DNA from 4 places in the Brevibacillus sp. 7WMA2 genome. Region 3 is predicted to be linked to each of the others. Evidence: riboswitches for the same ligand, from Rfam matches in the RefSeq annotation. Region 3 holds a riboswitch; each other region holds the start of a gene.
What was found. Region 3 has a riboswitch for S-adenosylmethionine ahead of GOP56_RS21715 (homoserine O-acetyltransferase MetX). Riboswitches for the same ligand answer to the same signal wherever they lie in the genome.
Positions count from the first base shown of each region.

Region 1: linked by a shared signal. The riboswitch ahead of GOP56_RS02965 (homocysteine synthase) and the one ahead of GOP56_RS21715 (homoserine O-acetyltransferase MetX) in region 3 are both predicted to bind S-adenosylmethionine.
Region 2: linked by a shared signal. The riboswitch ahead of GOP56_RS00985 (Na+/H+ antiporter NhaC family protein) and the one ahead of GOP56_RS21715 (homoserine O-acetyltransferase MetX) in region 3 are both predicted to bind S-adenosylmethionine.
Region 4: linked by a shared signal. The riboswitch ahead of metH (methionine synthase) and the one ahead of GOP56_RS21715 (homoserine O-acetyltransferase MetX) in region 3 are both predicted to bind S-adenosylmethionine.

Region 1 covers NZ_CP048799.1:675,161-683,440, reverse strand. The annotation lists gene GOP56_RS02975 (amino acid deaminase/aldolase) at 1-736, opposite strand, end outside; gene GOP56_RS02970 (NCS2 family permease) at 846-2,135, opposite strand; SAM riboswitch class I at 2,613-2,720, shown strand; gene GOP56_RS02965 (homocysteine synthase) at 2,860-4,158, shown strand; gene GOP56_RS02960 (hypothetical protein) at 4,258-4,599, opposite strand; gene GOP56_RS02955 (VOC family protein) at 4,939-5,298, opposite strand; gene GOP56_RS02950 (ArsR/SmtB family transcription factor) at 5,923-6,249, shown strand; gene GOP56_RS02945 (SulP family inorganic anion transporter) at 6,424-8,184, shown strand.
Region 2 covers NZ_CP048799.1:187,028-195,307, forward strand. The annotation lists gene GOP56_RS00970 (FecCD family ABC transporter permease) at 196-1,242, shown strand; gene GOP56_RS00975 (FecCD family ABC transporter permease) at 1,239-2,258, shown strand; gene GOP56_RS00980 (ABC transporter substrate-binding protein) at 2,347-3,306, shown strand; gene GOP56_RS00985 (Na+/H+ antiporter NhaC family protein) at 3,669-5,018, opposite strand; SAM riboswitch class I at 5,113-5,218, opposite strand; gene pepT (peptidase T) at 5,519-6,751, shown strand; gene GOP56_RS00995 (AzlD domain-containing protein) at 6,851-7,183, opposite strand; gene GOP56_RS01000 (AzlC family ABC transporter permease) at 7,180-7,881, opposite strand; gene GOP56_RS01005 (CPBP family intramembrane glutamic endopeptidase) at 8,154-8,280, shown strand, end outside.
Region 3 covers NZ_CP048799.1:5,028,250-5,036,529, reverse strand. The annotation lists gene GOP56_RS21745 (S8 family serine peptidase) at 1-374, opposite strand, end outside; gene sdhB (succinate dehydrogenase iron-sulfur subunit) at 573-1,322, opposite strand; gene sdhA (succinate dehydrogenase flavoprotein subunit) at 1,325-3,088, opposite strand; gene GOP56_RS21730 (succinate dehydrogenase cytochrome b558 subunit) at 3,107-3,718, opposite strand; gene GOP56_RS21720 (DUF2507 domain-containing protein) at 4,236-4,715, shown strand; gene GOP56_RS21715 (homoserine O-acetyltransferase MetX) at 4,822-5,922, opposite strand; SAM riboswitch class I at 6,027-6,137, opposite strand; gene GOP56_RS21710 (GNAT family N-acetyltransferase) at 6,189-7,010, opposite strand; gene GOP56_RS21705 (aspartate kinase) at 7,191-8,280, opposite strand, start outside.
Region 4 covers NZ_CP048799.1:78,504-86,783, reverse strand. The annotation lists gene metH (methionine synthase) at 1-2,420, opposite strand, end outside; SAM riboswitch class I at 2,530-2,629, opposite strand; gene GOP56_RS24275 (YjcZ family sporulation protein) at 2,655-2,951, shown strand; gene GOP56_RS00445 (YjcZ family sporulation protein) at 3,004-3,102, shown strand; gene GOP56_RS00440 (hypothetical protein) at 3,362-3,667, shown strand; T-box leader at 3,722-3,986, shown strand; gene argS (arginine--tRNA ligase) at 4,191-5,903, shown strand; gene GOP56_RS00430 (hypothetical protein) at 6,045-6,464, opposite strand; gene GOP56_RS00425 (deoxyribonuclease IV) at 6,521-7,366, opposite strand; gene GOP56_RS00420 (PAS domain S-box protein) at 7,418-8,280, opposite strand, start outside.

The sequences.
Region 1 (8,280 bases), 1.0 Mb from region 3:
TGAAACCGTGCCCTGGCATATTATCACCAACACCAGCAATTTGCGCCTCATAGCTCATGATTCCATCCAACACAAGCCAAGGACTCGATCCAATTCTTTCAACCATCTGCATCACTTGCTCGAATGTACGTAAGGATGAGCGGTATACACCAATATGCAAGCCCAAAAATGAGTCAGAGGCATCCATCTCCACACAAAGCAACAAGGGCGTACTTACTTGTTTGGCCACCTCCTCCGCCAAGTTAATATGCTCCAATGAATCGACCATTAATGTAATTTGTGCGCCCTGCTGTACAGCTCGTGCTATCGTAAGTAGCGAAGATCTGTCCACCACAGGGTAACCAAGTAGCAGATTATGAAATCCGTTCTCCCACAAAAACAATGCTTCTGATGCTGTAAAACACATGATGCCCTGGATCAAAGGATCATAATCTAAAATATATCGGAGCATAGGAATAGAACGAATTGACTTACTGGCAATTCGTATACGTTTACCATTGCTCCTAGCTACAATTTCAGCCATATTCTGATCCAACAAATCAAGGTCAATATAGGCAAACGGCATAGATAGGTTCGCCAAAGCTTCTCTGTAATAGCGATATCTGCTCGTCGTCTCGTACAGAAATCTCACCTTCTTTACTGTTTCATAGATTGGAATGTATTTCTCTTCAGTATATTCAGTCACGCAAGCGTCTAAAACTAGTAAAAAAAGAAAAATGCTTGCTCCATCTAGCAACAGTGACTAGCCGTTCCATATCCATTCTGCATTCCTTCATTCATACTTTTCATGCCCGTATGCAAAAAAGCAGCCATCCTCTCAAAAGAGAAAATGGCTGCCTTTTACCTTAATGAAGCTGCAATGCTAGCAACACAAAATATAGGAAAAACATAAACGAAATGATTAAAAGCGGCAAGGGAATTTCTTTTCGTCTGCCCATCGCCAGTTTAACAATTGGATACGCCATAAATCCGAAAGCAATTCCATCTGCAATACTCGCTGTAAAGGGAATCAGCACAATGATCAAGAACGCTGGCAAGCCTTCTGACATGTCGGAGAACTTAATCTGATTGACACTTTGCATCATTAGGCTACCAACTAGAATTAAGATAGGAGCAATCGCTGTATCCGGCACGTAACGAATGACAGGAATGCAAAAGATTGAGATCAAGAACAGAATTCCTACCGTAATTGCTGTAATCCCTGTTTTCCCGCCAGCGGCAATTCCTGCAGAACTTTCCGCTGAAGACACAGTTGGACTCGTACCAAACAATCCAGAAAGCATAGCTGAAATGGAGTTTGCTTGAAAAGTACGAGCAAATTTACTTTCTGGAACCATGCTGTGCAAAAGCCCCATATTTTCAAAAACAATCACCATGGTTAGCGGAAACACAGCCAGCCAAAATCCAGTAGTAACTATGCCGTCAAACGAAAATGCTCCAAAGACAGTGAGGTATGTCGAGAACGAGAAATCACTTGCCTGACTTGTACCACCTACCGTACCAAGGGCAATAGCAATCAGCGTATTTACAATAATACTGATTAAAAAGCTACCTTTTACATTGCGTAAAAATAGCACAACGGCAATTACCAAGCTGACCAATCCCAATACTACCTTCGTATCGCCCAGATCGCCTAAAGCAATAAATGTAGATGGATTAGGTACGATTAAGCCGCCTTTTTGCAAACCAATAAAGGTAAGAAACAACCCAATTCCAACCGTCATTCCTTCTTTTAGAGACAGTGGAATGCTTTTCGCTAAGATTTTGGCAACCGGTGTAAAAGCAATCACGATAAATAAAACACCTGACATGAATACAACTGCCAAAGCGCTCTCCCATGATAATCCCATAGATTTAACAATCGTATAGGAGAAAAACGCATTAATGCCCATACCAGGAACAAGTGCTACAGGAGCATTCGCCCAAAAACCCATGATCAAGCATCCTATGAAGGAGATAACGATCGTGGCAACAATACCTGCTTCCAATGGTATACCTGCATCCGATAAGATCATTGAATTCACGGCAATGATGTAGACAGCGGTGAAAAACGTGGTTAAACCAGCCAAAATTTCGTTGCGAACCGTTGTTTGATGACCTTTTACATCAAATCTTTTACGAAAAAATGAGTACAATATCGGTTCCCTTCTTTAAGCAAAACAACCCCTCGGCCCACCCGTGCCAATTCACCCCAAAAATTGGGGCAAGACACCTTTCCCTATAGTAGCAAAAAGAACGAAAAAGAGTAAATAGGAAAATGTAAAAATGTGCACATAAAAAAGGCAGTTATGCTTGTATGTAGGTTTTCATGTTTCCAGCTACTTCTATTTTACCCTCCAAAAAGCAAGCTGCTATACAAGTTATGCATCTTATTATGTATAATTATACTTATTTGTATTTTTATTCATGATTATTCACTTCATGTATCCTGTAAATAAATCTGTTTTGCTGTCGATATGTAGCTAAATTTTTAGAAGTTTAATCAAGTTAAAACAAGATGATTTCAATAGTTATCATAAACGGAAACTGAATTTGATTCCGCTATTTTTTCAGAATGCACAAAATATTATTGACTTATCATTCCAAGCTCCTTACAATAAAACAAACTTTTATTTTCATCAAGAGTGGTGGAGGGACTGGCCCGACGAAGCCCGGCAACCGGAACATAGTGTTCATGGTGCTAAATCCTGCAGAATCTGCAAGGTTCTGAGAGATGAATGTATGCGAAATTAGTAACGCAGCCTTCCTCTACTCAGAGGAGGGCTTTTTGCTATGAGAAGCCTGTCTTCCCTCTCTACTGCGCCACCATTGAAACCAAGAGAATCACCTTACTTTACATGGAAAAGGAGTGGTTTTTTTATGTCAAACCTCAATTGGAAAAGAGAAACACTAGCTCTTCACGGAGGTCAGGAGGCAGACCCAACTACCGGCGCTCTTGCCGTCCCCATCTATCAAACATCCTCCTATGAGTTTCGTGACACCAGCCATGCAGCCAATCTATTCGCGTTACAGGAGCCTGGGAACATTTATACCCGCATCATGAATCCAACCCAGGATGTATTTGAGAAACGTGTCGCCCTATTAGAAGGCGGTATTGGGGCACTTGCAACTGCATCTGGTCAAGCCGCCATTACATTTGCCTTATTAAATATTGCACAAGCCGGTGATGAAATCATCTCCTCTAGCAGTTTATATGGGGGAACCTACAATTTATTTGCCCATACCTTTGCAAAGCTTGGAATTACCGTTCATTTTGTTGACCAATCCAACCCAGACAATTTCCGTTCAAAGATTACGGACAAAACCAAGGCGATTTTCTGCGAAACGATCGGAAATCCTCAAATGCAGGTTGCCGATCTAAACGCTATTGCTACCATAGCTCATGAATATGGATTACCGCTCCTTGTGGATAATACCTTTGCCTCCCCTATTTTGTGCCGACCGATTGAACATGGGGCAGATATCGTTATCCATTCTGCTACTAAATTTATTGGCGGTCACGGCACATCTATCGGGGGAATTATCGTAGACTCCGGTCATTTCGATTGGAGTAACGGCAAGTTCCCTGGGCTCTCCACTCCAGACCCTACCTACAATGGAATTGTATATACAGAGGCGGTTGGCGATGCTGCTTATATCGTAAAAGCTCGTGTGCAGCTACAGCGAGATGTAGGAGCTACCTTATCTCCTTTTAACTCCTTTTTATTCTTACAAGGTCTAGAGACTCTCCACCTGCGGATGGAACGGCATAGTCAAAATGCACTTGCTGTTGCTCAATATTTAGAACAACACAACGATGTAGAGTGGGTGAGCTACCCAGGGCTTGCTAGCTCACCTACCTACGAACTTAGTCAACGCTATTTACCAGATGGTCAGGGGGCTTTGTTGACTTTTGGAATCAAAGGTGGAGTAGAAGCTGGCAAAAAAGTAATTGAATCTGTTCAATTGTTCTCGCATTTGGCTAATGTAGGAGACTCCAAATCATTGATCATTCATCCAGCTAGTACTACTCATCTCCAACTTACCCCAGGAGAACAAGCTAAGGCCGGGGTGACCCCTGGGATGATTCGTCTTTCCGTAGGTACAGAGGCAATTGAAGATATTTTGCAGGATGTAGAGCAGGCTATTCAAAAAGCTGTGGAAGCTGTACAAGTGTAAGCTGAGAATCGTGTAGGATGTAAAAAGGCGTGCTTCACTGTTGCCAGTCGCACGCCTTTTTCTATATGTAAGATGTAAATTTGGCTTTTGGCTCATCGCTTACTTTTTCGATACCTGAACATATGCGGTCTGCTTCACCGTGTACGTATCTGCGAGTGTTTCTTCTTTTATGACACCTAGCTTAAGTAGGCTGTTTATTTTTGCCACATCCACCTTGGACATCAGCCTCCATATTTGTGGATCTTCTACGGCTTTAAGCAGGTGTTCCTCATTAAACTCTTTCTTCTCTTGTTGACTAATTTTCAGACGGTAGTCTCCTATCTCAATCTCACACGGTTTTGGATAAACAGCCAACAGAATTCGTCGTAGCTCTGCCAGCTCCTCTTCTAACTCTTTTTGCTGTTGTTTGATCGCAAAATACCGAGCAATTGTAGCTTCCATGTGCCCCTCTCCTTTCGTTCTGACAACAATGTATGTAGAAAGGTCACACATAAGAACCGAGAAAGAAGGGGTTTATCACATCTTTTCCGTTATTCTGAATTCTTCTTTTGATATCTTCTTCCACAAATAACGACAAGCAACACTAGTAGGAAACTAACGACACTAATGATATTTTTTGCAGTGCCTTCCTTAATAAATAGATTCAGGAAAAATGTAGGCCCGACAATCAGCAGCAATAGATTTAGCGAGTGTTTTCCAATAAAGTTCAATCACTCTCTCCCCCCATGTTTTTATGATCAATAAAAGTTACATTCCTCCCATTGTATCATATTTATCAGCCTACTTCCCGATTAATACAAATACATTGCCATCCGGCGCCTCCATAATAGCTACATGACCACCTAATGAATTGGAAAATGGCGGACGAATCCACTGAATGGAAGGATCGTCTTTCCACTCTTCATAGAATGCAGTGACATCTTCTACAAAAATCTCTGGCTCTATGAAATGTAATTCAGGGTTATTTTTCAAAACTAACTCTGCATGGCCTTCTCCAAACCCCATACCTACTAGTTTCCATGGTTTACCCGGAATTTGTTCAGCCTCCCACTTTTTTACTAACCCCATTTTCTCATAGAAAAGAATAGCTGATTCCAAGTCTTTCGTATAAATGGCAAGGCAATGTAATTGCTTAAACATAATTCTCCCCCTTTTCTCCCTCCATTCTAGCCTCTAATAGTGACATTTCCTGACACTGTTTAAAAAACAATTGAGTTGATAACAGAGCCACTACCAAAATAGTTTACTAGTTCAAAAATGCCAAAAGGCCAGCTCATAGGAAGCTGGCCTTTTGGCAATAATGTTAAAAATAAGGACATTAAAACAATTTGAAAATGATTAGCCCTAAGCGATCGCCTTTAGAAGATCAATTACTAAAGGGATTACTGCGCCAAGGAATTGTAATACAGCGATTGCGATGCTCATAATATCTCCCCCTTGGGTAAAAATAGAAAGTCACTTTCTATTAAGATCATAACCCATATTTTGAAAAAAATCTAGCAAAATTTGCCTATATGGAAAAAATGTGTACACAAATTGAACAGTTTGCAAAATTTTATATATATGATCATAATATGAATAAAATAAAATGGTAAGAAAATCACCCTCCTGTTACTATTAAAATCGGGATCTACAGCATAGATGATTAGAATGAATCAAAAAATATTACTAGTAGCAATGTACTCTTTTACAACTTCCTGACTATCTGTGTTATCTTATTCTTATATTCCTATCATTAAAATTGTTTGTAAGGAGTTTAGATATATGAACCGAGAAATTCAACAATTTAAAGCAGAATTTTTTAAAGCCCTGGCCCATCCCTTGCGTATTCGAATCCTTGAGGTTTTATGTGAAGGTGATAAAAACGTTAATGAACTACAGGCTATTTTAGGAACGGAAGGTTCTGCTGTGTCCCAACAATTAGCTGTCCTTAGAAATAAAAATGTGGTAAGTGGAACAAAAGAAGGCACCTCTGTGATCTACTCACTGAGAGATCCCCTTATTAAAGATTTACTTAAGGTTTCCAAGCAGATTTTTGACAATCATTTAGTAGATGCCATTTCTTTACTTCAAAACATGCGGGATGAATAAACATAAAAAAAGCAAGAGAATCCCACTGAAACAGGATTTTCTTGTTTTTTTGTTTGTAACCCAAATTTTTACCATATGTATCAGCTCTTTTCCTACATTGACAAAAACGGATCAACGGGTGTATATTCCCCTTATATTCAAATAATCAAATATATAAAAAAAGAAGGGTTAAAAATGAAATTGTCGGGAAGATTCGAGCACTACAACAGTACTTATTTTCGACATGATCTCATATCAGGGTTAATTGTAGGTGTCATTGCCATTCCTTTAGGAATGGCTTTTGCTATTGCTGCTGGCGTTAGCCCTCAATATGGAATTTACACAACGATTATTGCTGGTTTTCTTATTTCTTTCTTTGGTGGGTCCAAATTTCAAATTGGGGGACCTACTGGGGCCTTTATCCCCATCTTATTTGCGATTGTCATGCAGTACGGGTATGAGAATCTACTAATTGCAGGCTTATTAGCTGGAGTAATGCTCGTTCTGATGGGAATCTTGAGGCTAGGTGCACTTATTGCATTCATTCCGCGTCCAGTTACCATTGGATTTACGTCTGGCATAGCTGTCATTATTTTTACTGGTCAAATTGCAAACTTTTTGGGGTTAACAGGAGTCCAAAGGCATCAAGACTTTCTTTCGAATATGCGGGAGCTTGGAATCCATCTGTCCACGATCAATCCATACAGCATTGTAACCGCACTTATTTGTTTCGCTATTCTTTTGATTACACCCAAGCTGTTTCCCAAAATACCTGGGTCTCTCATCGGACTTATCTTGTCCAGTTTGCTGGCAGCATGGTTTTTTGAAGGAAAAGTAGCAACCATAGGTTCGACATATGGGGAAATTCCCAGCACTCTTCCCCACTTTCATATACCTGATATCACCTTGGATCGAATTGTTCAGTTGCTTAAGCCTGCCTTTGTGATTGCCTTACTCGGAGGAATTGAATCTCTGTTATCTGCGGTAGTAGCTGATGGTATGACTGGAACCCGTCATAAAAGCAATCGTGAGCTAATTGGGCAAGGAATTGCAAATATGATTACCCCCTTGTTTGGTGGAATCCCTGCGACTGGAGCCATTGCTCGTACAGCTACCAACATAAAAAGTGGTGCCAAGAGTCCGATTTCAGGAATGATTCATAGTCTGGTTGTGTTAATCGTATTAATGCTGTTTGCTCCGTGGGCCTCTTCCATTCCTTTAGCCAGTATGGCCCCTATCTTAATGGTTGTGGCCTGGAATATGAGTGAACGCAAGGCATTTGTTCATATCGTAAAAACCAAAACAAGTGATTCGCTTGTCTTAGTAATCACTTTCTTCCTAACTGTATTAACCGATTTAGTAACCGCGGTCGAAGCAGGTTTAATCTTGGCAATTATCCTGTTTGTGAAGCGAATGAGGGACATTTTAACCGTTGCAAAGGTACTGCCTGATCCGACAGTAAAACACGAAAAAATGTCTCCTCATATGGTAAAGGAAGGACACGATTGTCCCCAAATAGCTATTTTTACCATTGAAGGAGCGCTATTCTTTGGTGCGGCTGCTATGTTTGAATCATCAATTATGCAAACCATTCATTATCGCCCTAAAATACTACTCCTGAAGATGGCGAAGGTTCCTTTTATGGACACCACTGGTGAGTCTAACCTTGCAAATGTAGTGAACGATTTTACAAGAAACGGTGGAAAAGTTCTCATATCAGGCATTCAGACTCAGCCTAAAGAAGTGATAACAAAAACAGGTCTGGCAGATAAAATTGGGGAGGAGCACTTTTTTGCACATACAGGTGAAGCTATTGAGTACGCTTTAACTCAATTAGATTATCAAAAATGCTTAGGATGTAAGCATTTTAGCTTCCGTGAATGTACGGTCTTATCCGATCCGAATGCAGCGAAACAGCAATCCGTTCTGCCCATCAAACAATTATCAGAACAATAAATAGGAATGTAACGAACGGACAGTTTTGGATTACGAAACTGTCCGTTTCCATTTTTTACATAAACGGCTAAATCCAGCTTTAGTACTGCAAGCAAG
Region 2 (8,280 bases), 510 kb from region 3:
TAGATCAGAGGTACAATCATTTGCATAGCTTCTCATGACTAAATCTCAATTGATAGATTGATTAACAATAAACACACTTGACATATAGGTTATATTTGCTAAAATAAGTACTGGCCAACAGGTGATAATGATTATCAATATCGTATTTTTGATGCTTTTTGCAATTTTTTATTGTACATAAAGGTGGTTATACTGATGTCAGAAGAAGGAGCGGCTCATTCTTTATCCAGAGCAGTAGATAAAGCACCGCGTTATATGGTTGCAAGTATGATGCTCACGATTGGTGTTTTCCTGCTAGTGCTCGGATTTTTACTGTCTATTTCATATGGTGCCGCAGACGTCGGGTTCCGAGAAGTATGGGATATGATCTTTTTTTTCAACTCTGATTCACCTGCACATCTACTCATATACGAATTGCGAATGCCAAGAGCATTAAGTGGAATTTTTGTCGGCGCTTGCCTTGCGGTATCTGGATCAATTATGCAGGGAATCACTCGTAATCCATTAGCAACTCCTTCCATTATGGGCCTGTCACAAGGATCAGGTCTGGCGATTGCGATCGCTATGATTCTCTTCCCAGCAATTAATTATTTTGAAATGGTTATTTTTTCTTTTAGTGGAGCTGCGGTTGGGGTCATGGTTGTTTACGCAATCAGTGCGCTGTCACCAGGAGGGATGTCACCAGTTAAGCTTGTTTTGGCTGGTACAGCGGTAAGCACTCTATTTGGTGCTTTATCAACTGGGCTAGCCATTTATTTTAAAATCGCTCAGGATATGAGCTTTTTTGCAGCGGGCGGCTTAACAATGGTGCGATGGGATGCGATTGGCATGATTTTGCCAGTAAGTGTCGTTTGCCTTCTATTGTCGATTATGCTGTCACGCTATGTAACGGTTCTTAGTTTTGGTGAAGACGTAGCTATTGGACTTGGGCAACGAACCATGTTGATTAAGACATGCTGCACGATAATCGTATTGTTCATGACAGGGGCAGCAGTATCTGTTGCAGGGGGAGTTGGGTTTGTAGGATTGATTATTCCCCATATCATGCGTTCGATTGTTGGTGTTGATTATCGGTTGATCATACCTTGTTCGGCAGTATTTGGTGGTGTACTTGTTACCTTTGCAGATATTGCAGCAAGATGGTTCAACTCGCCATATGAAACACCAATTGGTACTGTTACAGCTGTTATTGGTGTACCGTTCTTCCTGTATATGGCTCGTAGGGAAGGAAGGAGTTTATGATGCAATCAATTTTATACAGACGCGCGCCTCTCATCATGGGATTGCTTGTTGCGATGATTGTTACAGTAATCTTAATTAGCTTGAATTCAGGTTCAATTCCTATTTCCCCATTGGAAGTATGGGAGACGTTTTTAAATGGTGGAACGCGTCAGCAAGAAACGGTACTCTTTCAGTTTCGCATGCCACGTTTGGTCATTGCTTTGCTCATTGGCAGTGGACTCGCGGTTTCTGGTGTAATTTTACAGGGCTTATCTCGAAATGCATTGGCAGACCCGGGTATTTTGGGGATTAACGCAGGAGCTGGATTGGCTGTAGTGCTGTTCATGTATTTTGCATTTGAAACAAAGAATATTAAGAATGTTCTGCCTGTTATGATGATTCCGATAGTTGCTTTAATAGGAGCCGGTGTTACCTCATTGCTTATCTTTATGCTTGCGTGGAAGCGAGGGATTACTCCAATTCGCTTAATTCTTGTAGGGATAGCAGTTTCGGCTGGAATCGGTGCGATAAATACTGTTGTGTCATTAAAGCTTGCTTTTGCAAATTTTATGTATGCTACAGTCTGGCTTGCAGGTAGCCTGTGGGGAACCAGTTGGACCTTTGTTATTGCCATACTTCCATGGATTCTCATTCTTGTTCCGTATGCGATATGGAAAGCTCGATATCTGAATGTACTTAATCTAGGCGATGAATTAGCAACTGGTGTTGGAATGAGAGTAGAACGAGAGCGTGGAAAATTAATTTTTGTGAGTGCCGGACTTGCTGGAGCTTGCGTTGCGGCTGGTGGAGGTATTGGGTTTATCGGACTGGTTGCACCACATATCGCCCGCAAACTGGTTGGACCGAAGCATCAATTTCTCATCCCTACTGCTACGCTTGTGGGGGCATTACTGCTATTGTTGGCCGATTTAGTAGCACGTAATATACTAACGCGTACAGAAGTTCCAGTTGGTATCGTAATCTCTGTTCTTGGGGCGCCCTATTTCATCTATCTTTTAATGAAAACGAAAACCTAACAAGCTACTAATATAATATTCTTTGGGGTTTTTTGTAGTAACTCGTAGGGCACATCTTGTGCTTATAGATAAAAAAGGAGATCAATCTATGAAACGTTTCATGAATGTAATGATTATTTTTGTACTATTGTTTGTTTTTGCAGGTTGCAGCCAGAAGGAATCGGCTTCAGTAGCAAGTAAGCAGGAAGGAGCATCCCAACAAGCAGGGGACACTGAGTTTAAAACGGTAAAAACCTCCCGCGGAGAAGTGAAAATTCCTGTACATCCAAAACGTGTTGTTGACCTTGCTTATGCAACCGAAGAATTATTAATTATGGGGATCAAGCCTGTGATGTCTACTTCAGGCCCTGATTTGCCGGATTATTTAAAAGGGAAGCTTGACGGAGTAGCGTTAGTTGAAACTAGTTCAGTTAAAGTAGAAGACGTAATGGCCTTACAACCGGATTTGATTCTTACAAGCAACCGCACTGAAAAGCTTTACGATCAGCTTACGCAAATTGCACCAACCGTTCAACTGGAAGGAGACTTTTACACTTGGCGTGAAAGATTCCCGGAAATGGCAAGTATTTTAGGCAAAGAAAAAGAAATGAACGAATGGCTTGCTCAATATGATGCAAAAGCGAAACAAATTGGGGATGAAATTAAAAAGCAATCGAAGGATGCAACCTTTGCTCTATATGTAACAAACGCTTCCCAATATCGTATCTATGGTAAGGCGCTTTTAGGAGATGTTTTATTTACTGATTTAGGCTTGCCTATGGCAGAAGGAGCTCCGAAAGAAAAGCTTGTAGAAATCGTATCGCTTGAAAATCTGTATAAGTTTGATCCAGACTATATTTTCTTAGGATTATACGGTAGCAATCTCGCTGTGGCACAGAAAAAGCTGGATGATATGCAGAAATCAGAGCTTTGGGGTAAGCTAAAAGCGGTTAAAAATGGACATGTTTATATGCTAGACAACCCTACATGGTCTCTTGGAACCTTCCCGCTTGGAAAAGAGAAAGCGATTGAAATGGTTCGTGATCTTGTTTTAAAAAAAAAGAACTAAAGAGTTTATTTCATTCAATGAAGCACGATAAAAATATGTGCTAGAACGTAAAGCTACCTTTTCTTTATGGAAGGTAGCTTTTTACGTTTCACCATGAAAGAACTGTTGTGAGAACAACAAGAATGAAGGAAGATAGATAGTGAATCAAAAGATGATAGGTCTTATTAGTTTTGTTTCGGCGAAGATACATAAACGCTTAGATTGATAGCTAAGGATAAAAATGACCAATAGAAAAAGCAGTAGGTTATACCTACCGCTTTTTTCATTCTACGTATTTCGTTTTCCTGACATTTATTATAACGATATTTTGAAATAAGTAGCATAACTCGTGTGAGTTGCTAGTGATGCAAGGTGAATAACCACTAGGATGTCTTGAATATAGCTTCTTCTTTCTCATTCAGTGGTTTTATGATACTAGCTTTTTTGGCATTCGATGAAAAACGTGGAAAGTTAATCACGATTGACACGATACCGCAAACAGCAACTAGCAATGGATAAAAAGCAAATGGCAATAGTTCGATTGGTGAGAGTGCAGCAAATCCTGCTGCTGTTAACATTTGAGCCCCGTAAGGAATGATCCCTTGTACGCTGCACGAAAATAAATCTAGTAAGCTTGCAGATTTTCTTGGATCGATTTCATATTGATCTGAAATATTTTTAGCAAGCGGACCTGCGAAAAGGATAGCGATTGTATTATTAGCTGTGCACATATTTGTCAGGCTCACAAGACCAGCAATACCAAATTCTGCGCCTTTTTTTGAGCGAATATTACGCGTCAATACATGTAATAGATATTGAATCCCGCCATTATGTTGAATAATCTCAATCATTCCACCAATGAGCATGGTTAGCAATACAAGCTCCATCATTCCACTAATCCCTAGTGTCACATTTTTGAAGAAAGTGGCAAGTGTGTAGCTTCCATCTATCATTCCGATGACACCTGATAAAACAGTTCCTCCCATTAGAACCACAAGTACATTCCAGCCAAGCAAGGCCGCAAGCAGCACTCCTGCATAAGGTAACACTTTGACCCAATTGAAGGTTCCAACTGTAATATTTGTATGACTTCCTAATGTAAGCACGATTAATAGGATGCAAGTTAAAATGGCCGCTGGTAATACAATTAAAAAGTTGGTTTTGAATTTATCTTTCATTTCTGTTCCTTGCGTGCGTACTGCGGCAATTGTCGTATCCGAAATAAATGATAAATTATCTCCGAACATAGCTCCTCCGACAACAGTAGCCATTGTGAATGCAACAGAGATATCAGTCTGTTGGCTGATTCCTACGGCAATTGGAGCTAATGCAGCAATAGTTCCCATGGATGTCCCCATTGCTAGTGAAATAAATGATCCGATTACAAATAAACCAACAACTAGAAGACCCTGAGGCAAAACGGAAAGGGCTAGGTTTACGGTAGCTTCAACACTACCCATACCTTTAGCTGTTTGAGAAAACGCACCAGCTAATACAAAAATTAATAACATAATAACGATATTTGGATTGCCTGCTCCTTTAGCAAATCGTTCTACCTTTGTGGTAAAACTGTCTTTTCGGTTCATGACTAATGCCACCGTACTCGCGATCAAAATAGCAACAATGATAGGTAGCTGATAAAAATCTCCAGTAATAATTCCAGAGCCAATAAATAGTGCTAAAAATATACCAAGAGGCAATAAAGCCAACGCACTTCCTTTTGTCTGATTCATCAATAACACCCTCTCTATTTCTACCTTTTTCTGAGAAAAAATGAAGAAGACCTCTTCTCGTGAGAAGAGGTCTTATATGGGATAAGAATCACTCTTCTCATCTTTCAAGCACATGCTTGCTGGATTTGGCACAGCACTCTAAATACGAGTCCGCTGCCGAGGCATCAAAGGGCCAGTCCCTCCGCCTCTCTTGATAAGAAGGTTTCATATTTTATTCTCGGATGCTTAAGCTTTTTCTACTTTACTCTTTTCTGAGAAAAATGTCAAATATTTTTTAGTGAAACTTAAATTATGCCGAGGATACTACAGCCTAGCTCCATTTTTTATCATCAATAGATTCTTAAGAAAGACTACTCCGCATATAGGAATGCTTGTACTTGTAGGTAAGCCGGTAATCCCCGATTCCAGTTGATAGGTTAGCAATAGGAGTAGCAAATGGAAATATCGCCCATCAAACGGTATAATAAAAAAAGATGTAATGAAAAAGGGAGTGAATTTGAGTGAAGCAGGATATCATAGAGCGTTTTACAAGATATGTACAGATTGATACACAATCCAATGCACAGAGTCAGACAGTTCCGTCTACACCAGGTCAGCTAGAGCTGGGTAAATTGCTAGTTGAAGAACTAAAGGCGATGGGACTTTCAGAGGTTACGATGGATGCAAATGGATATGTCATGGCGACACTCCCTACAAATACGGATAAGCAGGTTCCCGTAATCGGCTTTTTATCCCATCTAGATACTGCCACGGATTTTACAGGCAAAAATGTTAATCCGCAGGTTCACGAAAATTTTGACGGTAAAGCCATTACGCTAAATAAGGAACGGGGCGTTGTTTTATCACCGGAATTATTTCCAGAGCTACCGTCCTACAAGGGTCACACATTGATTACGACCGATGGGACAACCTTGCTTGGAGCAGATGATAAAGCGGGTATCACTGAAATTATGACCGCCATGGATTATTTGCTAAAGCATCCGGAAATTAAACATGGGAAAATTAGGGTGGCGTTCACTCCTGACGAAGAAATCAGTAGAGGGCCGGCTCATTTTGATGTGGCAGCTTTTGGTGCGAAATTTGCGTACACAATGGACGGAGGGCCACTAGGTGGCTTGGAGTATGAAAGCTTTAACGCCGCAGAACTCAAGCTTACTTTTAAGGGAGTTAGCACGCATCCTGGAACAGCCAAAAATAAAATGCTAAACGCTAGTAAGCTAGCAATGGAATTCCATGCACAACTTCCTGAAGAAGAGGCGCCAGAGTACACAGAGGGCTATGAGGGCTTTTACCATCTTAGCTCAATAAACGGTGATGTCGAACAAAGTAAATCTCAATACATTATTAGAGATTTTGATAAAGATCATTTTCATGCCAAAAAAGAGAAAGTAACAAGCATCGTGAAAAAGATGCAAGAGAAATACGGCGAAGAAAATATCAGCTTTGAACTCAATGATCAATACTACAACATGCGCGATAAAATTGAACCGGTTAAGGAAGTTGTTGACATTGCCTATGAAGCGATGAAAAACCTCAATATCGAGCCGGTAATCAGCCCGATCCGAGGTGGTACGGATGGCTCTCAATTATCATATATGGGTCTGCCAACGCCAAATATTTTTACTGGTGGGGAAAATTATCACGGTAAATTCGAATATGTTTCTGTAGATAATATGGAAAAAGCTGTTCAGGTTATTATCGAGATAGCTCGGTTGTTTGAAGAAAAAGCATGATGAAAGCAAGCTAAAAAGAAATCAAATCCCCTTGGAGTCAACAATTATGAAGTTCCATGCACGCATGGATTCGTTATTGTTGAGCAAAGGGGATTTTGTTTATAAATATGTACTACATAATCTTAGTAATCCCATCAAAATAACGCCGAAAATGACAGTAATGGCAAGGCTTTTCGTCCGCAAAGCTAATAATAGAGTAGGAACTATCGCAATGAGTGTTAGCCAATTCACTCCGATTGAATCACTGCTTTTATCAATGACACTCTCCACAACGAGGGCTGTGAGAATACAAATAGGTATAAAAGAAAGCCATTTAAGTACAGGGGCAGGCAATTGTAAGTTACGGACCACTAAAAATGGCAGAATACGCGGAATTACTGTTACAAATGTACAACCGAGTATGAGAAGAAGAATGGATAGATTAAGGCTCATTTATCAGTCACCACCCCAATAGTAGCTACAATAACCGTCGCTAAAATGACTGCAACGTGTGAAGGGACCAGAAAGGATAAAACCAGCATAGCTATGATCATATATACAACAAGACTGAGAGAATGCTTGAGCTTTGAAGGCTCCATAGATTGCAATTGCAGGACAAGTAAGGCTACAAACATTGCTGTTAAAGCAAAATCCAATCCAAATACCATCGGATTCGTAATCCATTTCCCAAGAATAGCTCTTAGCATGCACGATAAGATCCAAATGATATAAGCGGTAAGATTTAGACCATTCATCCAGCGATCGTTTATCTGCTCTCCCTTTGTAATCTTATTGATAGCAACACCGAAGGACTCATCTGTAACCAGTGCGCCGATTCCGATGTTTTTGAATAAAGAATATTTGGTGAAGGAGGGAGCTAGAGTTGCGCTTAATAAAAAGTTGCGTAGATTTACAATAAAAGTAGTTACAATAATGGCTGAGTAGGGACTATTCGCTGCTAATAGGGCACAAATGATAAATTGAGCTGACCCGGCATATACCAAAGCCGATAATAAAGTAATTTCTAAAATGCTCAAGTGAGAAGAGACACCAATTACTCCAGCTGCTAATCCAATACTAATGTAGCCCAACAAGGTAGGGATACAATCCTTAACGCCTTGGCCGAATGTAGGGGCATTAGCTTCCTTCATCCTGGTTTCTCTTCCTATATTCATCTCCAGTGTAACCACTCCTTTGCAGTATTTTCCCCCTTATCTATGGAAGGGAGGTTGTGACTTTAAAAAATATTAAAACAACATTGTGGTTTTGTTAAAAATTACATTTTATCAAGTATATTGAAAATTAGCAACAATTATATAAAAAATTAGTAAAGCTATGAACGTTTTGTTCTTCCTTTATAAATTCTTGAGAATTTCTATTTATGATGAATCATGTTCGTAGAGCTGGAAAGGAAGGATTCATCATGAAAATAAAAGGAATAAAAGCCGCGATTGTTTATAGTACTCTGGTTCTTGGATTGACCTTGTTTGCTAATGTTACAAAGATTTATTTGCTGATCGGGCTCGTTCAATTATCGCCTATGCTGGTAT
Region 3 (8,280 bases):
ATCAACATCCCTTCCCCTTTTACACCCAACTCCTGCCAGGCTCTATCTGCCTCGATCATCGACAAAGTAGATTTTCCAGCTTTAGCCACAGACTCTCCTTTCATCACATGCTTCAAGGAATTCCATTCGTTTGCTTGATTCTGAAGCATGTTAAAAAGATTGCCCGGGGAATGACCGCCTGCTTTTTTTGGAAAAGAAGCACTAGTCGCCTCCCAAATATCTTTTTGAATTTGCTCACGTGAAATGATTTGCTGCGTGTTATCAATCGTCTGGTGGTTATGTAAAACGGTATCTGCTCCAACGTAATTGACCGGATAATATAGCAACGGTACAACTGCACCGGTACAAAGCACTTTGATCATTTGTTTCTTCATACGCAGCCCCCTCCTGGTGAAAATTCTTCATGTAGTATCTTCATCAGTTTGCCAAAGGAAGCTTATGGGTATACACCCGTACCATTACAAGGGAAGGAAAGCATACTACCAATTTTTTCAAAATAAAAAAAAGCCCTCTCACTATCGAGAAGGCTTTTTCTGAATTCATGTCGTATAAAAAGGGAAGAAGGTATCTTCTTACGAGAAGAAGAAGGATTTAATAGCATGCTTCGTGGTCTCTTTATTCATATGAGCAATGGAAGTAGTAAGCGGGATGCCTTTCGGGCAAGACTGTACGCAGTTTTGCGAGTTACCGCAGTAGCTAATTCCGCCCTCCTCCATCAAGGAATCTAAACGCTCATGCTTGTTCATTTTTCCTGTCGGATGCTCATTAAATAGACGCACCTGAGAAATAGCAAATGCACCAATAAATGGTGATTTATCATTTACGTTCGGACATGCTTCTAAACACACACCGCAGGTCATACATTTAGATAGTTCGTATGCCCATTGGCGATCTACTTCCGCCATTCGTGGTCCTGGTCCTAAATCATGGGTACCATCGATCGGAATCCATGCTTTCACCCGTTTTAAAGCATCGAACATGCGGCTGCGATCTACAGTTAAATCGCGTTGTACAGAGAACGTTTTCATCGGCTCGATACGCACTGGTTGTTCTAACTTATCAATGAGAGCGGAACAGGCTTGGCGTGGTTTTCCGTTAATGACCATCGAGCAAGCACCGCACACCTCTTCTAAACAGTTAGATTCCCAAATGACCGGTTTAGTCTTCTGGCCTTGCGAGTTAACCGGGTTGCGTTGAATTTCCATTAACGCTGAAATTACGTTCATATTTGGACGATATGGAATTTTAAACTCTTCTTTATAAGGCGTGGAATCAGGTGTGTCTTGTCGGGTAACGATCAGATGGATTAAACGATCAGCCATGATCATTTCCCTCCTTTTTTATCACTGGTATAGTCACGCTTACGTGGTTTGATTAAGGAAACGTCTATATCCTCATAATAGATTTCTGGCGCTGTTGTTTCTGGATTATACTTCGCCATCGTCGTTTTCATGAAGCGTTCATCATCACGCTCAGGGAATTCAGGCTTGTAGTGTGCGCCGCGACTTTCATCACGTTGTAGGGCACTAATTGTAACAGCACGAGCTAGAACAAGCATGTTCCACAAATGACGTGTAAACTGCGCTCCAGAGTTGCTCCATTGCTGTGTATCTTGAATATTGATGTTTTTGTAGCGCTCCATGAGCTCCAAAATCTTATCATCTGTTTTTTGCAATCGATCGTTGTAGCGAACCACTGTTACGTTATCAGTCATCCACTCGCCCAACTCTTTATGGATTACGTACGCATTTTCTGTACCGTCCATTTTTAAGATGTTGTCGTATTTCTCTTGTTCTTGCTTGGAATAGCTGTCAAATAAGCTACTTGGAAGATCATCTGAGAGCTTATCCAACGAGTTGATGTAATTGATTGCATTTGGACCAGCAACCATACCACCATAAATAGCAGACAACAGCGAGTTCGCACCCAGACGATTACCGCCATGTTGAGAATAATCGCACTCACCTGCAGCAAATAGACCCGGGATATTTGTCATTTGGTTGTAATCTACCCACATACCGCCCATGGAATAGTGAACTGCTGGGAATATGCGCATTGGTACTTTTCGTGGATCTTCCCCAACAAATTTTTCATAAATTTCAATGATACCGCCTAGTTTTACATCCAATTCCTTTGGATCCTTATGAGACAGATCCAAATACACCATGTTTTCGCCGTTGATACCCAATTTCATATCTACACAGACATGGAAAATTTCACGAGTCGCAATGTCGCGTGGTACGAGGTTTCCGTATGCAGGATATTTCTCCTCTAAGAAGTACCATGGTTTCCCATCTTTATACGTCCAAATGCGGCCACCTTCTCCACGAGCTGATTCAGACATGAGGCGTAGTTTATCATCGCCAGGAATAGCAGTTGGGTGAATTTGGATAAATTCTCCGTTTGCGTAAATAACACCCTGTTGATACAACGCAGATGCCGCTGTACCTGTGTTAATAATAGAGTTAGTAGATTTACCAAAGATAATACCAGGGCCACCAGTCGCCATGATAACTGCATCCGCATGGAAGGCTTTAATTTCACCTGAACGCATGCTCTGTGCAGTTATCCCACGACAGACACCCGCATCATCAAGAACGGCACCGAGGAAATCCCAGTACTCATATTTTTTCACAAGTCCTTCCGTCTCATAACGGCGTACTTGCTCATCTAGTGCATATAGTAATTGCTGTCCTGTCGTTGCTCCAGCAAATGCAGTACGGTGATGCTTCGTTCCCCCAAAGCGACGGAAGTCTAGCAATCCTTCCGGAGTACGGTTGAACATAACTCCCATACGGTCTAGCATATAAATGATTCCAGGTGCTGCATCACACATTGCTTTTACTGGTGGTTGGTTCGCTAGGAAGTCACCGCCATAAATCGTGTCATCAAAGTGCTCCCAAGTAGAGTCGCCTTCCCCTTTGGTATTAACAGCTCCATTAATACCGCCCTGCGCACAGACTGAGTGAGAGCGCTTAACCGGAACTAGGGAAAAAAGTTCTACGGCTACCCCTTTTTCTGCTGCTTTAATTGTCGCCATTAGTCCAGCTAGGCCACCGCCGACAATAATTAATTTACCCTTCGCCATGTTTTATTCCCCCTTCTCTTACACGAATGCGAATACGGCACGCAAGCCTACGTAGGATAATGCTACGAACAGGATCATGGTGAAATAAGTTGCCATACGTTGTGAACGTGGCCCTACTGTAATGCCCCAATGCACTAAGAACGACCATACACCATTGCAAAGGTGGAACACAGCGGATAGAACACCTACAGCGTAAAACGCTATCATTACTGGGTTAGTAAAAATATCATGCATGAGGTCATAGTTAATTTCGGCAGTACCAAGTGCTTTGACAATACGTGTTTGCCATACATGCCACGCTATGAAAATCAGCGTGAAAACACCTGTAATACGCTGCCAGAGATACATTTGATTGCGGAAAAACGAGTAGTTGCCATTGTTCGGTTTTGCTTGAAATGCGAGATATAGACCGTAAATGGCGTGGAACAACAGTGGGAGATAAATGAATGCAAATTCCAAAAACAATAAGAACGGTGCCTTTTCAATTAGGCCAACCGCTTCGTTAAATGCTTCCGGCCCTTTGGTTGCTTGAAAGTTCGCCGTTAAATGGAACAGTAAAAACAACCCGATCGGAAACAACCCGAGTAGAGTGTGAAGCTTGTGCAAAGCGAAGTTTTTCTTACTTGCCATGCCTTGGGTCCCCCCTTCATTGATGTGTGGAAAATGTTATCTTACAATACCTATGCCATCACCATGCAGGCTCAAGCAAGACACATGTTCCGCTCCGCTTCCACTTTGGAAGAACATCCTCTATTCACGAAAAACCAATCCCTCAATAGGGAAACACAAAATGTTTCCAGTTTGCGAAATGGTTTTAAAAGTCTGTCAATCCAACGCATAAAAAACCGCGGGCGCAAACGAGATGTGTCTAAATAAAGAATAAAGATTGGAAATTATGTGACCAAAACCAATTGTACTCCTACCTCTTAGTAGCGTCAAGCAATTGAATAGACTTAATACATTCTTAGATTAATTGTAATCTATATCATTCCTAGCTTTTCTTGTTATTTATTCTTATTATGACCACGTATCTATTAGATATACTCTGACTCACCCCTCATTTACTCCTATCATTTTCCTAGTCTTAGCATAATTGTTTTTTTCTCTCATAGAATAGAAATCATGCACAAAAGGAGGACGAGCTAGAGTGAGACAAGCTACTGATATCCTACAGCAGCTTTTACCTGAGTTTTCAGTATATGATTGTCAGCGCATGCAACAAATGAACATGCCTTTTGCCGGTCATCTCTTTTTTCGAAATGTAGTCACTCAGGAATTACTGGGAGATTGCGAAGCTCCTATTCTTTATTGGATGGGGAAAGAGATAGGCGAGACCTATCATATACATGCAGCGGAAGATCTGATATTAGCCTTCATCCAGCTCGGCTTAGGAAAGCTGGAATTAACCTTGTGTACAGCTAGACAAATTGAATATCTCCTGACTCATCCTCATCTTACTATGCAGACTACAAACCGACTAGAACGCACCCTACAGTTTGAGACAGGCTTTATTGCCGGATCGATTGGCAAGTGGTTAGAGCGTGAGTCAAATGCCACACTCACTCTTCTGGGAAAGGACAAAAAAAAAGAACCAACTGCACACATTCAGGTTGTTATCTCAGGGTAACAACCTGTTTTTACGTGCAGAGCTCTTATATTCGTTTCATCGTTACTAGTTGTCATTGTCATGGTTTCCTACCTGTCTGCTTTCTCTTCAACATCTGATAAGCTGGTTATCCAATCAATTGTGAGGTTTGTTGCTCTTTCACTGTGACAGGAAAATAAGGCCCTACTAGCTGAGCCATTTTATCCATTTCAACTAAAAAACCATCATGTCCAAATACGGAGTCAATTGCAAAAAAATCAACATCCTTCCCCTGTTGTTTTAACGTAGAGGATAGCCAAAGCTGATGAGGAATTGGATACAACAAATCGTTGGAAATAGCTATACAGACTACCTTGGCTTTGATACGTGACAATGCGTTTTCAATCCCCTCTCTTCCCCTACCAATATCGTGTGTATCCATTGCTTTTAGGAGATAGAGATAGCTATTTGCATCAAAGCGCTGCACGAGCTTATCGCCTTGATAACGTAAATAGCTTTCCACTTCAAATGTAGTATCCACTAAGTCGGCATGCACGGTGCCTTGATGGGCCCTGCCAAATCGTTCTTCAAATAATTCGGCTGTCCGGTATGTAATCATGCCAACCATACGCGCTGTTGCCAAGCCGCGAATAGGACCTAACTGAGGATAATAATGTCCATTATTCCAATCTGGATCATTACAAATCGCTTGCCTTGCCACATCATTATAAGCAATGGCCATAGCTGATAACTGAGCGCAGGTAGCTACTGGGATCACTACATCCATCATCTGGGGATATTCAACCGCCCACTCATAAACCTGCATACCACCCATCGAACCGCCAATGACCGCATAAAGATGAGAAATCCCCAGTTGCTCAATGAGCTTGTATTGGGCGCGTACCATGTCTCGGATCGTCACAACAGGAAAATGAGTTGCATATGGCTCTTTAGTCTCCGTATTCATACTTGCAGGACCTGTTGTTCCGTAACAGCCACCTAAGACGTTTGTGCAAATCACGTAATAATAATCGGTATCAATTGCCTTTCCGGGCCCAATCAGCCCATCCCACCAGCCTGGCTTTTCACCATCACCTACCGCTTGACTGTCTCCAGTTAATGCGTGGCAAACCAAAATTGCATTCGATTGCTCAGAGTTGTACGTACCGCTTGTTGTATAACCGATTTCCACTTGACGGAGCACCTCGCCACATTCCAACGCCAGGTTGTGAATCGTTGCTTTTCTCAATGCAATTCCTCCTATTTCCACTTGATGCCCTAATGTACAGGTACCTATGTGCTAAAAAACCCCTCTTCCGGAGAAGAGGGGTTTGATCGTATCGACTAGACCCGCTCTTATCTGCCAGACTACTTTATGTGTGCCTGCTGGATTTAGCACCTCTCCGCTTCTCGCGGGGTTGCCGGGTTTCTTCGGGCCAGTCCCTCCACCACTCTTGATAAGAGATTTCTATATAATTCTGTTTATCATACTTCTTTTGAGTAAGAATTGTCAATCTATTTCAACGAAAAGGCTTCTTCTCTTTTTATTTGATACATCGTCCACATTCCAATGTCCCGAAAGCCCAAACGTTTATAAATAGCTCCAGCCGCTGGGTTATCATAAAACAAGCACAAGCTTCGCCCTTCCGCCAAAACATCCCTGCACAGCGCTACCATACAAGCACTAGCATATCCCCACTTACGATGAAGGGGATGCGTACAAACACCAACAATCATAGCAGCCATCGAACACTCGGCTGTTGTTGAAGCACAGGCTACCGTTTCTGTGTTCACCTCTACATAATAGGTTCTCCCTGTACCGCTTTCCAGTGTGTGTTTCAATGCTTCTTCTGCATCAGCAGATCTGCCAAACTCTTGTATCTGATCACGTAGGCTGACGATTTTTACGACATCATGAACTGTGGCTTTTTTCACCTCAAATCCCTTGATGTCAGCCTGAGATAATCGAGAGTCATCTTCTAATTCTGCAAAATAGGTTGTTTTGATCTCATGCTTCGGAAGATGGCTTGCAAAAGCTTGCAAAGAATCTTGTTTTCCTGATAAAACCTCCAGCTTCTTGTCAGCAAGTATAATTTCACTGAACCCTTCGAGATCAAACCTATCCAAAGCATAAAATACGTACGAGTGATAATACCGCAGGAGTACCGCGGAGAGTTTTGTCTGTTCACTTGTTGACCATTCTCCCCATAACTCTTGAAAAGGGGTAGAAAAGCCAAAATTTTCGACATCACCAATAAGAAATAAGTTCAAGCTTCTCTCTTGTGATACCAATTCCATAAATGCTTCATAATCTGCTTCTGTTAGTTTTCGGATCATTTGACAATTCCCTCTCCAAAAGTTTTTCTCTCCATTATTTGAAAAAGTGTACTATTTGTCAATAGAATTCAGAAAAAACACATAAAGCCCGGTGGACATCTCTCCACCAGGCTCCTTGATTAATCCAATCCTATCCCTGTCCATTTGAAGCGCTCTACATTCTGTTTTATCTAAAACAAATTAAGCGTGCACGACAGCATCGGCAGAAACATCCAATCCAAACGCCGTATGCAGTGTAGCTACAGCTTGCGCCACTTTTTCTGCCGGGATCACACAAGATACCTTAATATCAGAGGTAGATACCATCCGAATGAGAATATCCTGGCTGGATAAATGACTAAACATATCGGCTGCCACTCCCGGATTGGTTATCATACCAGCTCCTACAATTGAAACTTTTGCAAGGCCAGATTCATATTCCACATGCTCAAAGCCTAACTCTTCCTGATGAGCCGCCAAGGTCTCCAGCGTTCTATGTAAATCGTCAGCGGAGATCGTAAATGACACATTATTTGCTTTGTCATGATAGGTGCTTTGAATAATGATATCTACATTAATTGAAGCGTCCGCCAATGCTTTAAATAATAAGGATAACATGCCTACTTTTACAGGCATTCCGATAACCGTTATAGAAGATACATCTTTGTCATGAGCTATTCCGCTGATTACTTTGCCTAACTCCATGTTTGTCTCCTCCTCAACCAATGTTCCCTCTTCTTCTGTAAAACTGGAACGAACCACAAGTCGAACTCGATGTTTTTTTGCACTTTCCACAGAACGTGGATGCAAGACACCAGCTCCTAGAGTTGCTAATTCTAGCATCTCATCATATGAAATGGAGCTTACCTTTTGTGCACGAGAAACAATGCGCGGATCGGCTGTAAATACCCCTGATACATCTGTATAGATTTCACAGCAGGTAGCCTGTAGACTAGCCGCAATTGTTACCGCTGTAGTATCAGACCCGCCCCGTCCCAATGTTGTAATTTCTCCGTTTTCGCTAGCTCCTTGAAACCCTGCTACGATGACAATTTTCCCCTGCTGTAATTCTTGCTCAATCCGTTGACTGTTGATCGTACTAATGCGTGCCTTTCCATGCTTCTCTTCCGTTAAAATGCCAGCTTGCCAGCCTGTCATAGACACAGCTTCGTACCCTCTGCTTTGTAGGGCCATACTAAGTAACGCAATGGAAACCTGTTCGCCTGTAGCAAGCAGCATATCCATTTCACGAGCAGGTGGGCTCTCATGTAATTCCTTTGCTAAATCGACC
Region 4 (8,280 bases), 400 kb from region 3:
TTTGTTGTAAATTTACGCGTGAGCGCCGCTCCTCCAACCATCAGCGGTACATCAATGCCAGAGCTTCGCAAATCCTGCGCGGTAATCACCATCTGCTGCGCTGATTTTACTAATAAACCTGAAAGACCAATGGCATCTGGTTTTTCCTGATGACAAGCAGCAATCAACTGCTCTGGTGCAACTTTAATCCCTAAATTAACTACCTCATAGCCATTATTGGATAAAATGATCTCCACTAGGTTTTTACCGATATCGTGGACATCCCCTTTAACCGTAGCTAACAAGATTTTTCCTTTTACGGTTGATTCAGACTTTTCCATATGCGGTTCCAAAAAGGCAACTGACGCCTTCATGACCTCTGCACTCTGTAGCACTTCTGCTACAATCAATTGGTTCCCGTTAAACAGGCGACCAACCTCTTCCATCCCTTTCATAAGTGGACCATTAATAATATCAAGCGGAACATATTTTTCCAAAGCGAGGGTTAAATCTGGGATTAATCCGTCCTTCGAGCCTTCCACCACATAATTAGCTAAACGTTCTTCTAACGTTAGATTGGATACCTCTTTTACAACCTCTTTCTTTTTCTGCCGATAAAAATCAGTAAACGTTGCTAAGGTTTCATCGTTTGTATGAAATAACAAGTCCTCTGCCAGCTTGCGTTCCTCTTCAGAAATCGAAGCATAACGTTCTATCTTTTCGGTGTTAACAATCGCGTAATCAAGCCCGGCTACTGTTGTGTGATATAAAAAGACCGCATTTAAAACCTCACGACCTGCCGGGGGTAATCCAAAGGAAACATTGCTCACACCCAGAATTTGTTTACATAATGGAAAATGTTGTTTAATAAGGCGGATACCTTCTATCGTTTCCTGCGCTGAACCAATGTATTGCTCATCGCCTGTTCCTACCGGAAATACAAGAGCATCAAAAATAATGTCCTGCGGATTAATTCCAAACTGATTTACCAACAAATCGTAGGAACGTGTAGCTACCTCCAGCTTACGTTCACGAGTGATTGCCATTCCCGTTTCATCAATGGTCCCGACAACCACAGCCGCTCCATATTTATGAATCAGTGGTACAACCTCTTCAAAACGATCTAGTCCATCTTCTAGATTAATCGAATTAATGATTGCCTTCCCCTGAGAATATTTCAAGCCCAGCTCCACTACCTTTTTATCCGTGGAATCGATCATCAACGGTGCTTTTACCTTTCTGCTTACGTATGGAAGAAATTTCTCCATATCCTCGTACTCATCACGGTCAGGGTCTGCTAAACAAATATCTATAACAGCGGCTCCTCGTTTTACCTGTGCCCGTGCTATGTCTGATCCTTCCTCGAATTGACCAGCAGCAATCAAGTCACGGAACTTCTTTGATCCAATAACGTTGGTACGTTCCCCTACAAAAATGGGGCGATTGTCGTCCTCAACATAGAGCACCTCAATGCCTGATACAGCAGTTGCATGAGACTTTTTATTTTCTCGTGGTGTAATCCCTTGCAATGCTTCGTGTAGCGCTCGAATATGCTCGGGTGTGGTACCACAACAACCACCCGCTACGTTAAGCCATCCCTTTTCCGCAAATGCTTTCATTTTCATCGCTAACCCCTGCGGTGACTCGTGATAGTGACCATTCTCATCAGGTAAACCTGCATTAGGATAACAACTGATTCCACACAAGGCCAGATCAGATAAGGTTCGTAAATGATCACGCATGAACTCCGGACCTGTCGCGCAATTCAGACCAATCGTGATCGGTTTGAGATGTTCAATCGATACATAAAAAGCCTCGATGTTTTGGCCTGCCAGAGTCGTGCCCATCGGTTCGATTGTTCCAGAAATCATGATAGGCAGCTCATAGCCAAGCTCCTGAAATGCCTGACGTATGCCAATGCCGCCAGCTTTTACGTTCAATGTGTCCTGTGAGGTTTCCACCAGTAATAAATCTACCCCACCTTCCATCAATGCTTTAGTCTGACAATAGTACGCATGAATTAATTGCTCAAATGTAACGCCCCCTGTTAACGAAAGGGTTTTCGTAGTGGGCCCCATAGAGCCTGCTACATAACGTGGCCACGACTCCGTGCTAAATTCATCTGCTACTTCTTTAGCAATACGTGCAGCCGCCAGATTAAGTTCATAATCTCGATCTGCTATGTCATACTCAGCCAAAACAACATCAGTTGCTCCAAATGTGTTTGTTTCCACAATGTCAGCACCTGCTTCAAAATAGGTAGCATGAATATGCCGGATGACATCTGGTCTTGTTACATTCAATAGTTCGTTGCAGCCTTCATATTCCTCACCGCCAAAATCGTCCGCTGTGAGATTAGCCTGCTGTAGCATCGTTCCCATTGCACCATCGAGTATCAATATTTTTCGTGCTAGCTGCTCTTGCAATGTTGGTTTGTTCATCCCCTATATCCCTCCGTAATCTCCATTAGACTTGGCAAATAAAAAAATCCCCTTCCTGCCTGAAAGCAAGAAGAGGATTACTAATGTTCGTTAAGTAGGAACTTACCCCCTCTTATCTTTCAAGGCAAACAGCCCTGCTGGAATTGGCACCTGATCTATCGGTTGCCGAGGCATCTTCGGGCCAGTCCCTCCGCCTCTCTAGATAAGAGAAATCATATTTAGTTAAATGTCCATATGACGTTTTGTTCGTCTTTTGAATACAGGTATCTTAACATTCAGATATTATTGGCGTCAATGGATTATCTGCCAATCTTTTATTTTTTTGTAGTCTGCTGCCCAAATTTTGCTTCCCTTAGGCATAAGCCCACACCAGATAGACAGATATGTATAGACTGTAGAATAACAAAGCGAAGGAGGAATTGCCAGATGAGTACATCGTTTTGCGGTAACTGGGGAGGCGGAAGTTTTAGCTTCATTCTAGTGTTGTTCATTCTGCTGGTAATCATAAGCTGCAGCTGCTGCGATAACTAGCAACCGTGTAGCGACACCTTCAAACATATAACCTTTAAGGAGGAATTCTTTCATGAGTACATCTTACTGCGGAAATTTCTTCGGTGATAATTTCAGCTTCATTTTAGTGCTGTTCATCCTACTGGTCATCATTTCTTGCGGCTGCTGCTAAAATATAAGAAGCTCTTTCACCGGCAAACCTGAATTCGATTACGCTCTTTTTTATCTGCGCCCACCTCTACATGATTCTACAATGTTTCATACCTCCATAAGGAAACCCAAAAACATTACTCAGGTTTGTACACTCACCAATATAGGAGAGGGGAAGGGGCAGGCACATGCCCCTTTCATCTCTTATCCATTCTTTCCTTCGCTTGTAGAAATAATGGCCCTCTGCTAGGATAAAAAGGAAGATAGATGGAGGGTTTTTTATGGAAAACAATCTAGCCTATTTACATACATCTGTGTTTCAGGCCTCATTGATTCCAGTAAAGGTACTAGAAGAGACGGACTTTGAAATCTACACTGTCGTAAAACATCATGAGAGTGAACAGCACTATTTGCATGACCAAATTCACCACCATGATCTTATGACAGGCGGTAATCATGAAACCTATGAATACTATCTTCCTTTATCAACCGGTCAAGCCATGGGTCTTTTATTTGGTAGGGAAGCATATCATTCCCTTACCAAATCTTATTTTGCACAATGGGATCAGCAAAATAAGAGCCACTGATAAACCTTGCTTGCTAGAATGTCTTTTGTTGGGTATACTAGACGCTATATAGCCATGTACTCGATGATGAGGAGAGTAATGATGGTTCGTGCTACTAGCGAGTCAGGATTGGTGGAAGCCTGATAGAACGTCCATGATGAAGCGCACCTCGGAGACGCAGCTTGAATCTTGTCTATTGACAATGTATAGAGCTTGCCGGGTTTGCCCGTTACAGCTATCAAGCAGGTTTTTTCCAATTACGATCATTTATTGGTCTAATTGAAAAGAACAAGAAGAGTGGTACCGCGGGAGTATGATAAAATAACCTCTCGTCTCTTTACGGATTGATTTTTACTGATATCTATCCAAAAGAGACGGGGGGTTTTTTTGCTGTTGTTGCTTTGAACATCGTATGCTGTGTCTAATCAAAGCGCTCTGTGCTTGTATACCTATGGTTATATTTATGTTGTATCCCACTTTTCCACGGAATGATTACATATTCCCTGAAAGTTTAGGTTGATTAAAAAGAAAGGATGAAATAAACATGAATTACAAACAACTAGTAGCTGAACAAATCTCTGCTGCTCTAACTGAAATGGGCGTAGAGGATTTTTCCTGCGAACGTGTCCTTGGCATGCTCGAAACTCCTCCTAACCCACAAATGGGTGATTTAGCCTTCCCTTGCTTCCAATTAGCTAAAGCTCTACGCAAAGCACCACCAATGATTGCAACGGAGCTAGCTTCTAAGATTTCTCTGCCTTTCTTACAGGATGTACAGGTGACAAATGCATATATCAATCTGTTTTATGATCAAACCAGCGTTATAACCGCTTGTATTAAAACGATTCTAGAGCAAGGGTCTGCATATGGCGCGACTACTGCTGGTGCTGGTAAAAAGGTACCAATCGACTTATCTTCTCCAAACATTGCTAAACCCTTCTCGATGGGGCATTTGCGCTCAACCGTTATCGGGAATGCACTTGCAAACATCATGGAAAAGCATGGCTATCAGCCAGTTCGCATCAATCACTTAGGGGACTGGGGTACACAATTTGGTAAACTGATTGTTGCCTATAAAAAATGGGGCGATGAAGATAAAGTAAAAGCTGAGCCTATTAAAGAATTGCTCAAGCTGTATGTACACTTCCATGAAGAAGTAGAAAACGATCCAACACTGGAAGATCAAGGCCGTGAATGGTTCAAGAAATTAGAGGACGGCGATCAAGAAGCCCAGCAATTATGGCAATGGTTCCGCGACGAATCCTTACAAGAATTTAAAAAGATCTATGAATTAATGGGTGTATCCTTTGACTCCTTCAATGGAGAAGCATTCTACAATAATCAAATGGATCGCGTTGTTGATTTATTAGAGGAAAAAGGATTGTTAACAGAATCCGAAGGCGCAATGGTTGTATCTCTGGATGAGTACGACATGCCTCCTTGCTTAATTAAAAAACGTGACGGTGCTACCCTTTACGCAACCCGCGACCTAGCTGCTGCTTTGTATCGCCATGAGCAATATGATTTTGGAAAAGCATTATATGTGGTTGGCGGAGAACAACGCCTGCATTTCCAACAGCTATTTAAAGTCTTGCTAAAAATGGGCTATGACTGGGCTAACAATATGCATCACATTCCATTTGGCATGATGTTAAAAGATGGTAAAAAAATGTCCACCCGCAAAGGGAAAGTCGTTCTGTTGGAAGAAGTATTGTCCCAAGCAATCGCAGACGTATTAAAAGTAATCCAAGACAAAAATCCTTCTCTTGCAAATAAAGAACAGGTTGCTCGCCAAGTTGGTGTAGGTGCCGTTATCTTCCATGACTTGAAAAATTATCGTTTAAACGATGTCAACTTTTCCTGGGAAGAAATGCTTACTTTTGAAGGGGAAACAGGGCCTTACGTTCAATACACTCATGCCCGCGCTTGCTCTCTATTGAAAAAAGGTGGGTACCAGCCAGGAGCTGTAACCGTAGTAGACAATGCTTTAGAGGGCCCAGAAGCATGGGCAGTCATTACTACTCTCTTGCAGTTCCCAAGCATTCTGGAAAAGGCTCGCGATCAATTCGATCCTTCGCAGATTGGAAAATACGTAATTGATCTGGCTCAAACCTTCAACAAATTCTACGCGCATGTCCGCATTGTCGCAGAGGATGAGCAAGTAAAACAAGCTCGCCTACAATTGGTTGCAGCAGTTATTGTTGTACTAAAAGAAGGACTCCGTCTATTGGGATTGGAAGCTCCTGAGGAAATGTAAGAAAAATAAGGGCCCCTAACACAATGGGCGCCCTTTTATTTTTGGTCAAAAATTCATCCAACTCAACTCATCCAAAAAAGGAGGGCTTCCCCTCCTCTTTTTAATCCTGCTTTACCAAAACGCCTCTCATCTATGTTCCTTTTACTCTTTTTCGTTTATTTTCGGTTCAATAGCTGGTTTTGGTGTCAAGAACCAAGCCTTTGCTAATTGCTCAATCAGTTTTTTCGGTAGGGAAACAGGCTCTATTTTTACAGTTCCAATAGGGTCAACACCACGATATAGCATTGCCTTATCATCATTAGGGTCTGACATTGTTTCTAAAATCAGCTCGTCGATTTTTCCAGCCACTTTCCATTCCATAATCATTAGCTCATATTCATCTGGAGCTAATTCAATGTATTCTTCTTCTGTAATATCTACAATGGCATAGCCATCTGATTCAATTTCTGCTTCTAAGACCTTGCCATTTGCTTCTTCATAAAGTTTTAGTTCATTAAGGTCAGCTAAATTTTCTTTGATTTTATCAAAGCTGTGAATGGTTACTTTAATTGTGCGTGTCATAATATCTCCTCTGTCTCGTAAAATCCGTTCTGAAATACGGTCCCTCTAATCATATCCTACTGTGGACTTGCAAACAATTGTTTGACAAAAGCGATTTCTGATTTATGCCCACCCGGTCGTTCTGCTGGCGTTTCCAAAAATAAGGGAACCTCACGAACAACCCTGCTTCTAATCAATTCGCCTATCCTTTCAGCACCGATCTCCCCGTAACCAATATCAGCATGGCGATCACGATGGGAGCCGGTAGGATAGCGAGAATCATTGAGATGAACAGCCTTCACATGAGTAAAATATCCTAATTCCTCGCCTCGCTTCTGCACCTCTTCCCAATTCCCTCCTGTCCATAATCCACTTGCAAAGGCATGGCAGGTATCGAAGCAAAATCCGACAAGTTCGGGTCTATTGATCAATGCACGCACTTGTACAAGCTCTTCTAATGTCATCCCCATCTTATTTCCCTGACCAGCATTATTTTCAAGTAAAATAAGTGTATTACCTGTCCAGCCTTCTAAGATTTCATTTAGTGAACGAATCATCAATTGGTAGCCAAATAACGGATCAGGGTGATTTCCTTTATATTGCCCGAAATGAACAACAACGCCAATCGATCCACACGCGTCCGCAATCTCCAAATCATTGCGTACTGAAGCCACCATTGCCGCTTGTTCCTCTCTTCCCTCTGTACACAAGTTAGTTGGATATGGTGTGTGGGCAATCGAAATAATCCTGTGTTCCTTGCAAAAATCACGACATTGTTGGGCATCCTGTCTTGAGAATGATTTGATTTGTAAACTGCGCGGGTTTTTAGGAAAATACTGATAGCAAGTCCCTCCCAAGCGTTGCGCGATCCGGGCGGCTTCCGTATATCCCTGACGTACGCTTACATGACAACCGATGTGCAATTTGTCGCCTCCCTTCCCTGTTTCTCGTTGCTACGCTGTCAACATTATTTATTATTGTTTCAGACTTGAGAGAGGTACATTCACATGCACTGTTGTTCCTTGATTGATCACACTGTCAATGAGTATGGAGCCCTGATGATCCCTGATGATTTTTTTACTAACCATGAGGCCTAGCCCTGTTCCTTTATCCTTTGTAGTATAAAAAGGCTCACCAAGTTTACTAACACGATCTTCCGGTATGCCGCATCCTTCATCGCGAAAACATATATCCACCATCTGAGCATTCTGTTTTACCGTTATATAGATCATTCCACCATTCGGCATTGCTTCCATTGCATTTTTCATGATATTTATAAAGACTTGTTTAATCTGATTTTCCTCACAAGTGATCAATATTGGCTTCTCTTTACATTCAAGCTGAAAAATCACATTATGCATCAAAGCTTGGCTCTCTAATAGCGTCATTACATTACGAACGAGATCGACTACATTTTTTTGCTTTACATTCTGAACTTGCGGTTTCGCTAATACTAATAACTCGCTTACAATAAAATTGATTCGATCTAATTCAGATATCATGACTTCAAAATAAAAATCATGCTCACTGGTTTGATTTTGTAACAACTGAATAAAGCCTCGCAGTGCAGTTAGCGGATTGCGAATTTCATGAGCAACTCCTGCCGCCATCTCTCCAATAAGGGATAGCTTATCCGAGTTACGCAATAAGGCCTCTGCTTGTTTCCGATCGGTAATATTTCTGGCTACAAAAACAAAGTGCTCTAAATTTTTTTCCCCATTAAAGACTGGCGTACCATTAGCCTCCAAATACATCCAGTCGCCTGAAGCACACCGATAGCGAAGCTCTACTTGCATCACGCTACCTTCAGCGATTAATCGTTTACGTCCCTGTTTCA